DNA from 4 places in the Hafnia alvei genome. Region 1 is predicted to be linked to each of the others. Evidence: predicted binding sites of a transcription regulator. Region 1 holds the regulator's gene; each other region holds the start of a gene.
What was found. The regulator CRP, encoded in region 1, controls carbon source genes, mostly activating them, when cyclic AMP is high. The targets are predictions, from matches to a motif close to ATGTGANNNNNNTCACAT.
Positions count from the first base shown of each region.

Region 2: the regulator CRP is predicted to act here: its motif matches at 1,397-1,414, upstream of AB3Y96_RS07220 (CidA/LrgA family protein).
Region 3: the regulator CRP is predicted to act here: its motif matches at 1,509-1,526, upstream of AB3Y96_RS15840 (ABC-F family ATPase).
Region 4: the regulator CRP is predicted to act here: its motif matches at 1,477-1,494, upstream of AB3Y96_RS03545 (NupC/NupG family nucleoside CNT transporter).

Region 1 is NZ_OZ061315.1:4,451,983-4,455,166, reverse strand. Features, by position in the region: gene AB3Y96_RS20770 (YccS/YhfK family putative transporter) at 1-1,309, opposite strand, end outside; gene crp (cAMP-activated global transcriptional regulator CRP) at 1,353-1,985, opposite strand; gene AB3Y96_RS20760 (OsmC family protein) at 2,316-2,723, shown strand; gene AB3Y96_RS20755 (LysR substrate-binding domain-containing protein) at 2,727-3,184, opposite strand, start outside.
Region 2 is NZ_OZ061315.1:1,516,173-1,519,356, reverse strand. Features, by position in the region: gene AB3Y96_RS07225 (MFS transporter) at 120-1,337, shown strand; gene AB3Y96_RS07220 (CidA/LrgA family protein) at 1,466-1,873, shown strand; gene AB3Y96_RS07215 (CidB/LrgB family autolysis modulator) at 1,873-2,565, shown strand; gene cdd (cytidine deaminase) at 2,762-3,184, shown strand, end outside.
Region 3 is NZ_OZ061315.1:3,321,918-3,325,101, reverse strand. Features, by position in the region: gene AB3Y96_RS15845 (amidohydrolase) at 1-1,365, shown strand, start outside; gene AB3Y96_RS15840 (ABC-F family ATPase) at 1,545-3,137, shown strand.
Region 4 is NZ_OZ061315.1:723,994-727,177, forward strand. Features, by position in the region: gene AB3Y96_RS03535 (patatin family protein) at 1-628, shown strand, start outside; gene AB3Y96_RS03540 (TatD family hydrolase) at 628-1,428, shown strand; gene AB3Y96_RS03545 (NupC/NupG family nucleoside CNT transporter) at 1,656-2,921, shown strand; gene AB3Y96_RS03550 (YgjV family protein) at 3,079-3,184, opposite strand, start outside.

The DNA of each region.
Region 1 (3,184 bases):
TGACGTTCAGCGGTAGGTTGAGTTGAAGTAGTCCTGCGGCAACAATTAACCCAACGAAGGTACCCAGCGCACGGTGCTGGATCCTGACTCGCGTCGCGTTATAGCCATTTTGGATCACCAGCATGATCGTCAGTAAAACCCAATAGGGCTTTGGCAGATGGAATAACATGCCGAGGCTACTACCTGCCGCCAGCGTTATGCCTAAACGGGCGGCGTTGCGCAGCGCTACTGATTTTAACGAAAGATAAGCACGCAGCGCAGGCCAGAAAGGAAGCCGCTGCTGGGTGGACATCAGATTGCGTTGATATAATGGGCGTTGGCGTTCTAGCAGGCGAGCCACGCGGCTAAAATGGTAGTAACAGAATTTGCCAACGGGGTTATCTGGATGCTGATTGGCCAGCTTTTCGAGCGCTGATAGTTCAATATCCATCGAGAAGTGCTGAGGATAGCGGTGGTACAGAATATCGTCGGCAACCGTTTTGAGCCGTTCTGTAATGACCTGAGCATTGCGGCGTATTATCGCTTCGGCTTGGCTTTTTTCTACCAGCTTTTGTACTTCATCAGGCTGAGACAGGCTAACGGTGATGTGTTCTTGTAAGTCTAGCGCGACCTGAAAATAGCGCAGCAGGCGTTTGTATTCTGGGTTGTGCACCAATGACAGCATGTGCATTTGTTGATAGATCTGGGTAATGAGATCCATCACTTTTTGCTGGCGTTGCAGCAACGGAGGCAGCGCGGTTTCAGGATCGATATGCTGAGTTAGTAGGCTGTATTTGGCTTCCATGTAGTCGCCAAGCTGGATGTATAGCTGGCTTAGGTTTTCGCGGATCGGTTGCCCTTTCCACAACAGGAACCAAAACCAAGTGAAGGCGCCATACCAAATCGTGCCGACAATATACAGCAGTGGCCCGTGCCAGATAGGCACGCTTCCAGCCATACTCAGGGTAAAAATAGAGGCAACCAGCGCAGCAGGCATGAGCCGCGCGTGAAGTGGGCTAATCTCACCGTTAACGCCCAGTAACAAGGCTAAACCGAGCATGATCAACGGTAGGGGAATTTGCCAGAGTAAGCATTGCTGTAGCAGAAAACTGCTGAAGGCAAATAAGCTGCCGCCAACGACTAATCGTTTGATAAAGCGTTTATGAGGTGTATCGAGCCCAGCGATATTGCAGCAGGCGGGAACTAAAGAGAACATCAGCCCGAGTTGTAGATTACCTATCAACAGGCCGAATAGCACAGGAAGACACAGCACCAGCGTTTGACGCAGTGCGTAGTTGACTTCCGGGTGGTAGATGAACCGCCGCCACATAGCTAAAGAAACCCGTGCAGCAAGGCTACACGGGCATCATTTATCAGCGAGTGCCGTAAACGACGATGGTTTTTCCGTGTGCGGAGATCAGGTTTTGATCTTCCAGCATCTTCAGAATACGACCAACGGTTTCACGGGAACAGCCAACGATCTGGCCGATTTCCTGACGAGTGATCTTGATCTGCATACCATCTGGATGAGTCATGGCATCCGGCTGTTTGGCCAGATTAAGCAGGGTCTGAGCGATACGACCGGTTACGTCCAAGAACGCAAGGTTGCCGACTTTTTCAGAGGTAACCTGTAAACGGCTAGCCATCTGAGCAGACAGGCGCATCAGAATATCTGGATTGACCTGAATGAGCTGGCGGAATTTCTTGTAAGAAATTTCAGCCACTTCACAGGCGGTTTTTGCACGAACCCAGGCGCTACGTTCTTGCCCTTCCTCAAATAAGCCTAGTTCACCAATGAAATCGCCCTGATTCAGATAAGAAAGGATCATTTCTTTGCCTTCTTCATCTTTAATCAATACAGCAACGGAGCCCTTAACGATGTAGTACAGGGTTTCAGCCTTTTCACCTTGGTGGATCAGGGTACTTTTGGACGGATACTTGTGGATATGGCAATGAGACAAGAACCATTCAAGAGTCGGGTCTGTTTGCGGTTTGCCGAGAACCATTCGCTATTATCCTCTGTTGTTATCGCTGCCCTAATATCGGGATACTGATCCTGACAGTGTGCTTATCGTGGCACGGGGCTTTGCTTATTAACTTGTTATAGCACTTCATAATCGAGATATAGAGTAATAGGCTAAGGTAATTATTTCCTATAGTTATTGATCTATACCCGTTTCAATCCATAAAGATCCATTTCGGCATAGTTTGTAGCACAGCTTTGTGCAGGTGTCTTGTGTTGTCTCGCTTCAGCATCAAGAAGTGAGGCCTCGGATTGCCTGTTTTTCATAGAAAGCGTAGTCTGATGCCAAAATTTAACCAAAGGGGTGATAAACATGCAGGCACGAGTGAAATGGGTTGAAGGGATGACTTTTCTGGGTGAATCTGCTTCAGGACACCAGATCCTTATGGATGGAAACGCTGGCGATAAAGCACCAAGCCCAATGGAAATGGTGCTCATGTCTGCGGGCGGATGCAGTGCGATTGACGTGGTGTCTATTTTGCAGAAAGGGCGAATGGACGTGCGCGACTGTGAAGTGAAATTAACCTCTGAGCGCCGCGAAGAAGCTCCTCGTTTGTTTACTCACATTAATCTGCATTTTATCGTCACCGGCAAAGGGCTGACCGATAAAGCCGTTGAACGTGCGGTTGCATTATCTGCTGAAAAGTATTGCTCGGTAGCGCTGATGTTAGGCCAAGCGGTGAATATTACCCACAGCTTTGAGGCTATCGTGGTTGAGTAACGACTACTCCCAAGCATAGTTCTGGCATTCCCAACGCAATAAATCCAAGAATCGCCGTGCTGTTAAGGTTAGCGGCGATTTTCGTGAATAGAACACGCAATACTGAGCGGTGGGTAGATCGTCGATAGGCAATGAACAGAGTGTATTCTCTAGCCCCAGTGGCGCCCGCATCGCCCGAGCCACGATGGTAAGGTATTGTGCCTGTTGTACCATGCTTAATGCGCAAACCACGGAGTCGGTTCGGATCGGTGATTGGCTAAGCTGGAGGTAAAAATTCCCCATCGCTAATTCTAGCTGTTGGTAGTAGCCCATATCAGTTTCGGGTATCAACCATTTTGCGTGCTTCAACTCTTCTAACGATTTTGCCTGAGCAAATGGGTTGTCTCGGTGGGCGATAATGCAAAAGGGCGATTCAAACAGCGGCTCACGTACGAGATCCATTGGCGTCGTTTCAGCGGTTA
Region 2 (3,184 bases), 2.9 Mb from region 1:
TAACTTACTGAATTTATTGTTTAGACTAGCCGACTCCGTTTTTTCTAATACACTCAGTAGCTATCGTTCGCCCCTTTACCATGCGTAAACTGCACCTAATAAGATGTCAATATATGAGGCTGAAAGGATTCCCACCACTAATTACCCTGCTATTAATTTCATCGCTCATATTAACTATAGGGCGCGCCATTACGCTGCCTTTTATTACCATCTATATGACTGAGCATTTTCATCTTGAACCTGAGAGCGTGGGGTTAGTCTTAGGTGTCAGTCTTGCTCTTGGTATTGTCGCCAGCTTTTACGGTGGTTATCTGGTTGATAAATTCGATAAACACCGTTTGATGATTATCAGCATTGCCCTATTTGCTTTGACGTTTTGTATTATGCCATGGCTTAACGACGTGCTCTGGATGGTGCCCGTATTGGCGCTACTGCACGCCGCTTATTCTATTTTCAGCATTGCCATTAAAGCCTGCTTTGCCGAATGGTTGCCGGTGAGTGAACGCATTCGCGGCTTTTCTATGAATTACACCTTGGTCAAGGTTGGCTGGGCCGTTGGTCCAGCGCTCGGCGTTTTCGCAGCGTCATTCTATCCTATGCTGCCGTTTTTGCTCTCTGGCCTACTGGCCTTTCTCGTTGGACTCACCCTTTGGCTACGCTTAGACGGTTACGGGCTTCCGCCGACGAACGGCGATGCGGTGTTTACCGAGCAGCGGCTCAGTTTTCGAGCCACCTTTAAAGTCTTAAGCCACGACCGGCGGCTGATCTTTTTCACCCTTGGCAGCACCATGGGTGCAGTGGTTGCAGGGCAGTTTACTGGCTACTTGTCCCAGTATCTCATTACCGTCAGCAATGCGCAGTTTGCTTATCAAGTGATTGGTTCGGTAATGACGGTGAACGCAACCGTCGTCATCGGCTTGCAGTATTTGCTCAGCCGCAAAATGAATAAAGAAAATCTGTTGCGCTGGCTAATGCTTGGCACGCTCTTTTTCTGTCTTGGGCTCATTGGGTTTGCGTTGGCTGAGCGTTCCATTCCTATTTGGATGGTCGCCATGGCGATCTTCACCCTCGGTGAAGTGATTGTGATCCCGGTTGAATACTTGTTTATCGATTTTATTGCGCCACCTCACTTGAAAGGCAGCTATTATGGGGTACAAAACTTAGGCAATTTAGGCGGCGCGGTAAACCCTATACTGTGTGGCTTTTTGCTGTCTTTCGCGCCACCGACTACGCTTTTCTACGTACTGGCAGTGATATCACTTTTTGGTCTAGCATTTTTCTGGTACGGCTATAGACTGTCGGGCGCATCCAACCATGCTTCCGAAGATCTCATCTGATACGGGCTCCTGACTGAAAACCTTCACAAACGGCATATTTGCGATAACTTGTTTTCATGATGTGATCGGTAGCACATTCCTGATTTTAATTGTATGATGAATGCGTTTTCTTTCTTAGGTATTCACTGATGTCAAAAGCATTTTCAGTTTGCTGGCAGTATTTGAGAGCTTTCATATTAATTTACCTGTGCTTATTTGCAGGGAATGCCATCTCAACGCTGCTACCAATCACAATTCCAGGCAGCATTATTGGCATGCTGATCCTATTTGCCCTGCTGGCGTCACAAATCATGCCGGCAAAATGGGTGAAGCCCGGGTGTAATATCTTAATCCGCTACATGGCGCTGTTGTTTGTCCCTATCGGCGTTGGCGTGATGCAGTACTACGACGTTCTGACCAAGCAGTTTGGGCCTATCGTCGTATCGTGCCTAGTGAGTACTTTGATTATTATGGTTGTCGTTGCTTATAGCTCTCATATGGTGCATCGCGAACGCATCATCGGTGAGGCTACCGACGGCAGCGAGGAGAAAAAATAATGGCTTATATTTGGTGGTCCTTACCACTCACACTATTAGTCTTTTTTGGGGCGCGACGTATTGCCCAAAAGCTAAATATGCCGTTATTGAATCCGTTGCTCGTATCAATGGTAATTATTATTCCATTGCTATTACTGCTCAAAATTCCTTACGAGCATTACTTTGCTGGCAGTTCAACGCTCAACAGTTTGCTGCAACCCGCCGTGGTCGCATTAGCATTTCCACTGTATGAGCAGATCCACCAGATCCGCGCACGCTGGAAATCCATTATCACTATCTGCTTTATCGGTAGCGCCACAGCCATGATTTCAGGTACCGCAATTGCTCTGTGGATGGGCGCTTCGCCAGAAATCGCTGCTTCAGTGATGCCGAAATCAGTGACCACGCCAATTGCGATGGCCGTGTCACAGTCGATTGGTGGCATCCCAGCAATCAGTGCGGTATGCGTTATTTTCGTTGGGATCCTGGGGGCTGTATTTGGCCATACCCTATTGAACTTGATGAAAATTAGCACCAAGGCCTCGCGTGGTTTGGCGATGGGTACCGCTTCGCATGCCCTTGGGACCGCACGCTGCGCCGAGATGGATTTTCAGGAAGGCGCATTCAGCTCGCTGGCACTGGTTATCTGCGGGATTATTACTTCATTGTTAGCGCCATTCCTTTTCCCTGTGATGTTGCATTTATTTAGCTAAGATCACTTCCTATCCCTCCCCTAAATGGGGAGGTTCATGAAGCGGCAGCAAGAAACAGAAATCACAAAAACCCGCGATACATCTCACACTTCTTTCATTTGTTACATTAATTACATCAAAATAGTGATAATAATCACATAATAAAGCCAATCGGTTGCCTAGAATACTCTCCCGTAACTAACTAAGAGGCTCCCCCATGCACGCACGATACGACGCGGCATTCAGCCAACTGCCAGCCGCTTTGCAGGCGGCGCTCTCACCGATTATCAATCATGCTGATTTCCAAGCGGTTATCACCGCTTCTCAAGTCGAGGTTCTGAAACAAGCTACCGGCATGAGCGACAGCGAATTAGCATTTGCCCTGCTCCCTATGGCCGCCGCCTGCTCACTGGCAGCAATCTCCAATTTTTACGTCGGTGCCGTTGCACGCGGCGTTAGCGGCAACCTGTATTTCGGTGCCAATATGGAGTTTCTGGGTGCGCCAATGCAGCAAACTATTCACGCAGAACAGTGTGCGGTAACGCACGCATGGTTGCGCGGCGAAAAAGCCCTCGCCTCCATCACGGTTAACTACACGCCTTGTGGTCACTGCCGCCAGTTTATGAATGAACTCAATAGC
Region 3 (3,184 bases), 1.1 Mb from region 1:
AATCCGGCCGGTGGTGAAATCGTTCGCGATGCTAAAGGCAACCCTACGGGGATGCTGATCGCCAAACCCAATGCCATGATCCTGTATGCAACGCTGGCTAAGGGGCCAAAGCTTCCGCTAGAAATGCAGGTGAACTCGACCCGTCAGTTTATGCGTGAGCTAAACCGTCTGGGTGTAACCAGCGCCATTGATGCAGGCGGTGGTTTCCAAAACTATCCTGAAGATTACGAAATTATTCAGCAGCTGCACGATGAAAAGCAGATGACGGTGCGTATCGCCTATAACCTTTTCACGCAGCGCCCTAAGCAAGAGCTGGAAGATTTCCAGAAATGGACCGACATGCTAACGCCGGGGCAGGGCACCGATTTCTATCGTGCCAACGGTGCCGGTGAAATGTTGGTGTTTTCTGCTGCTGACTTCGAAGATTTTCTCCAGCCGCGCCCTGATTTACCTGAAGGTATGGAAGACGAATTGGAGCGAGTGGTGCGCCATTTGGTGGAAAACCGCTGGCCGTTCCGCCTACACGCCACCTATAACGAATCGATTTCGCGCATGCTTAACGTATTCGAGAAAGTGAATCGTGAAATTCCCTTCAATGGTTTGCATTGGATCTTCGACCACGCTGAAACCATCACCGAGCAAAATATTGAGCGTGTTAAAGCGTTGGGCGGTGGGATTGCGGTTCAACATCGTATGGCGTTCCAAGGCGAATACTATGTTGAGCGTTATGGCAAAGACGCGGTGAAACAGACTCCACCGATCCAAAAAATGTTGGAGATGGGGGTGCCGGTAGGTATGGGAACCGACGCCACGCGCGTTGCCAGCTATAACCCATGGACTGCGCTGTATTGGTTAGTTTCTGGCCGCACGGTTGGCGGTATGGCGATGTACGACGATAACAATCGTCTACCACGCGACGTGGCTTTGGATCTATGGACTGCGGGTAGCGCATGGTTCTCTAACGAACAGGGCAAAAAAGGCCATATCAAAGCAGGACAGTTGGCGGATATGGTTGTGCTGTCACAAGATTTCTTCAGCGTAGCGGAAGAGGCCATTAAAGGTATCGAATCTGTGATGACGATTGTGGATGGCAAAGTGGTGTATGCCGCGGGTGCGTTTACACCGTTGGCACCGCCATCCATTCCAGTAGTACCGGACTGGTCACCGGTGGTTAAGGTTCCGGGTCATTACCGTTCTGCTCCACCTGTTGAGAATAAAGCCGGCGTTTTGGCTCAAATGCATCAGTGCTGCGGTTCTTGCGGTGTGCATGGGCATTCACATGATAAAGCACGTAAATCTGCAATTCCTGTGTCGGATGAGCAGGCATTTTGGGGCGTTTTAGGTTGCTCTTGTTTCTCATTCTGATTTCAGTGAGTTGGCCTATGGCCGTTTGAAAACGATGAGTTGTTTGTTTATGGGCGCTGGATTATTCCAGCGCTTTTTTATTGCCTGTCAAAACAGAATTCCCTTTACTCATAGGGGCGATAAAAACGCCAACTTATGGCATAATGTGCCCAAAATCACATTTCTTAAGAGTACTAGTCTTGTTAATCAGCAATAACATCACGATGCAGTTCGGCAGTAAGCCGTTGTTTGAAAACATTTCTGTCAAATTTGGCGGCGGAAATCGCTATGGTCTTATCGGGGCAAACGGCTGTGGTAAATCCACGCTGATGAAAATCCTCGGCGGCGATTTAGTGCCAAGCGGCGGTAACGTGTTCCTCGATCCGAACGAACGTTTGGGTAAACTGCGTCAGGATCAGTTCGCATTCGAAAACTACACCGTTATCGATACCGTTATCATGGGCCACACCGAACTGTGGGACGTGAAGGCCGAACGCGATCGCATCTATTCACAGCCAGAAATGACGGAAGAAGAAGGCTATAAAGTGGCCGATCTGGAAGTCGTCTATGGCGAGATGGATGGATACAGCGCCGAGTCGCGTGCGGGCGAGTTATTGCTGGGCGTGGGTATCCCCGTTGAGCAACACTATGGCTTGATGAGTGAAATCGCGCCAGGTTGGAAACTGCGTGTTTTGCTAGCGCAGGCGCTGTTTTCAAACCCAGACATTCTGCTGCTCGACGAACCAACCAACAACTTGGACATCGATACTATTCGTTGGCTGGAAACCGTGCTGAACGAACGTAACAGCACCATGATTATCATCTCCCATGACCGTCACTTCCTGAATATGGTGTGCACGCACATGGCTGACTTGGATTACGGCGAGCTGCGCGTTTATCCGGGCAACTACGATGAATACATGACGGCGGCAACGCAGGCACGCGAGCGTTTAATGTCTGATAACGCGAAAAAGAAAGCACAGATTTCTGAGCTGCAGTCGTTTGTTAGCCGCTTTAGTGCGAACGCCTCAAAATCTAAGCAGGCAACTTCACGTGCTCGCCAGATTGATAAAATTAAGCTGGATGAAGTTAAAGCGTCTAGCCGTCAGAACCCGTTCATTCGCTTCGAACAGGATAAAAAACTGTTCCGTAACGCGTTGGAAATTGATGGTTTAAGCAAAGGCTTTGATAATGGCCCGCTGTTCAAAAACCTACGCATGTTGCTGGAAGTGGGCGACAAACTGGCCGTTCTGGGGACTAACGGCGTGGGTAAAACCACGCTGCTGAAAACCTTAGTGGGCGAGCTTGAACCAGATACCGGCTTTGCGAAATGGTCTGAAAACGCCAACATCGGTTACTACGCGCAGGATCATGAAAGCGAATTTGCTGAAGATTTAACCCTGTTTGATTGGATGAGCCAGTGGAAACAGCCAAGCGACGACGAGCAGGTTGTTCGCGGTTATCTTGGACGTTTACTGTTCAGCCAAGACGATATTAAAAAGTCAGTTAAAGTGCTGTCCGGTGGTGAAAAAGGCCGTATGTTGTTTGGTAAGCTGATGATGCAGCGTCCAAATATCTTGGTTATGGATGAACCAACGAACCACATGGATATGGAATCTATCGAAGCGCTAAACATGGCTCTGGAAATGTATGAAGGCACATTGGTCTTCGTTTCCCATGACCGCGAATTTGTTAGCTCTCTGGCGACGCGTATTTTAGAAATTACGCCAACCAAGACAATTGATTTCTCTGGTAACTATGAAGATTATCTGCGCAGCCAAGGCGCTGAATAATTAATCATAAATTACGTTCGCTGAATTAATTAGGCTGTGCCGTTTAC
Region 4 (3,184 bases), 3.7 Mb from region 1:
CCCGGTGCGCGAAGCCCATCGACGCGGAGCGGATACGATTGTGGTGATACGCACCGTGCCATCACAAATGTTCTATACCCCAAAGTGGATGCGTCGAATGGAAGCCCTGCTGGGTGAAAGTAGCCTGCAGCAAATGGTCAAGATGATGAAGTACCATGAGAAAAGCTATCGTCGTATTCAGCGTTTCATTGAGAAACCGCCCGGCAAAGTGAGGGTATTTGAAATCTATCCGCCGAAGCCGCTGGCAAGCCATGCGTTAGGGAGCAAAACTGCTGCCTTAAATGCGGATTATCATCTCGGGCGTCGCTGTGGTCGCTATTTCTTAGCCACCGTTGGGCACTGGCTATTGCCACGAGAAGATCAAACCAATGCAGACAAACGAGCGTTCTCTCGTCGTTTATTGCAGCCGTCAGATACGATTTCTCCTGAAGTGCCAATTGTGGCGGCAACGCACTCGGCGGCTAAAAATGGCATCGTCCTGCCGGAACCGCAAACCAATATGGTGGCGGAGAAGTCTTTGATATTGCCTGATAGCGTGCATTTGGATAAAAGCGCTCGGCAAACCACCATTGACCCTAGCGCTGCCAAAAAAGCAGATAAACCGTCTTCGCAGGACAGTTCGACGTGATGGCTCCTATGGCTGATGCGCTGTTCGTCGATACACACTGTCACTTTGATTTTCCGCCGTTTAGCGGTAATGAGTCCGAAAGCCTTGAGCTGGCATACGCACAGGGAGTGCGTAGCATCATCGTGCCAACCATCAGCGCACAGCGCTTTCAGCGAGTGCTTGAACTGGCGAACAGTTACTCGATGCTATACGCCGCATTAGGTCTTCATCCACTGTATATCGCCCAGCATCGAGAGCAGGATATTGATGTTCTTGCTCAGGCCTTGGCGCAGAAACCAAATAAGCTAGTCGCAATCGGTGAGATTGGGCTTGATTTGTTTATGGACGACCCACAGCTTGAGCGACAAATTACGCTGCTAAAAGCTCAGTTAAAGCTGGCCAAGCGGCATGATTTACCTGTGATCTTACATTCGCGCCGCTCCCACGATCAGCTAGCTCGTGAGTTAAGAAATGCCGCGGTGCCGCGATGTGGCGTTGTGCACGGTTTTTCTGGCAGCCTTTCACAGGCTCAGGCATTCATTAAGTTAGGCTATTTTATCGGCGTTGGCGGCACGATAACCTACGAGCGAGCGCAGAAAACACGGCAGGTGATCGCCCAATTGCCATTAAGCGCATTACTGCTGGAAACCGATGCGCCCGATATGCCATTGGCGGGTTACCAAGGAGAGCCAAACCGCCCTGAACGTGTGCGTCAGGTATTCGAAACGCTATGCCAACTCAGACCCGAACCTCCCGCAGTGATAGCCGACGCCATATTGGTAAATACTGATAGATTGTTCGGTATTTCCGCGCTGTTTTAGATTCATTGCTAACTATTATAAATGCGGATGAAATACCTGTTTTCATTGATGTGATGTGCATCTCATTTTAATGATTTTAGATGCTTCAAGTTGTATAAAACTGTGACGACACTGACCAATAATTCCTCTCTCCTCGGTATAATCGCCCCCATCGGCAATATGAATCTTTCGTCGATACTCAATCAAAAAATCTAACGCGTTACAGGGACTATTCCATGCAACTTATTATGAGCGTGGTAGGGATGGCGGTACTCATTCTGATTGCCGTGCTACTTTCGAGCAATCGTCGTGCTATCAACCTACGCACCGTGATTGGCGCATTTCTTATTCAGGTCGTTATCGGCGCGTTCGTGCTTTATGTTCCCACAGGGCGAGATGTGTTGGGTGCCATGTCCTCTGGCGTCGCCAACGTGATTGCCTACGGAAATGAAGGGATTTCGTTTATTTTCGGCGGGCTAGTGTCTGACAAAATGTTCGAAGTCTTTGGCGGTGGCGGGTTTGTATTTGCACTGCGCGTTTTGCCCGTTATTGTTTTCTTCTCCTCATTAATTGCTGTGCTGTATTACCTCGGCATTATGCAAATCGTGATCCGTTTGCTCGGCGGTGGTTTGCAGAAACTGTTGGGCACCTCCCGAACAGAATCCCTGTCTGCAACCGCAAATATTTTTGTGGGTCAGACTGAAGCACCTTTGGTGGTTCGCCCATATATCTCCACCATGACGCAGTCTGAGCTGTTTGCCGTGATGTGCGGTGGTTTAGCTTCGGTGGCGGGTTCAGTATTGGCGGGTTACGCACAAATGGGCGTGCCGTTGGAGTATCTGATTGCGGCGTCATTTATGGCGGCGCCGGGTGGCTTACTCTTTGCCAAGCTGATTGTGCCTGAAACGGAAAAGACCCACGATAAAACTGACGCAGCGGCGCTGATTGCTGAAGAAGATCGTCCGGCTAACGTGATTGATGCGGCGGCTGCAGGTGCGGCATCCGGTATGCAATTGGCGTTGAACGTGGGTGCCATGCTATTGGCGTTTATCGCGCTGATTGCGCTGGTGAACGGTATGTTGGGCGGCATCGGCGGTTGGTTTGACTATCCGCAGCTTTCACTGGAATTGATCTTGGGTTGGGTCTTCTCGCCGATTGCTTATCTGATCGGTGTGCCGTGGAGCGAATCCCAGATTGCGGGTTCTTTCATTGGTCAGAAGATTATCGTGAATGAGTTTGTGGCATACATGAACTTTGGCGAATACCTCAAAGCGGATGCGGAAGTTACCGCCGCGGGCTTGCAGGTTCTTTCCGACCATACCAAAGCGATTATCTCCTTCGCTCTGTGTGGATTTGCGAATCTCTCATCGGTGGCTATTTTGCTCGGAGGCTTGGGAAGCATGGCACCTACGCGCCGTCATGATATCGCCCGCTTCGGTCTGAAAGCCGTGGCCGCAGGGACGTTATCAAACCTGATGAGCGCCACAATCGCTGGTTTCTTCCTCGCGCTGTAATGGTTTTACTCAATCTCCAGCCCGCTCGTTGGGCTGGAGGTTTTGACCTCTCGATAGATTAATGTCGATTATTTAAAAGCCTGATTTTAGGGAGCGCCCCGCGGGGTGGTAGACCCGTGTACCTCAATCTCTTAAACGATCTGGCATACCTCTGTCGCTAAGCTTTACCTTCAACTTTAAACGGATCGATCCCGCGCAGCTGCATGCGGCGAAAACGGATAATATTGAAGCCGTTCATCAGCAAAAAACTCCCTTCAATCAGT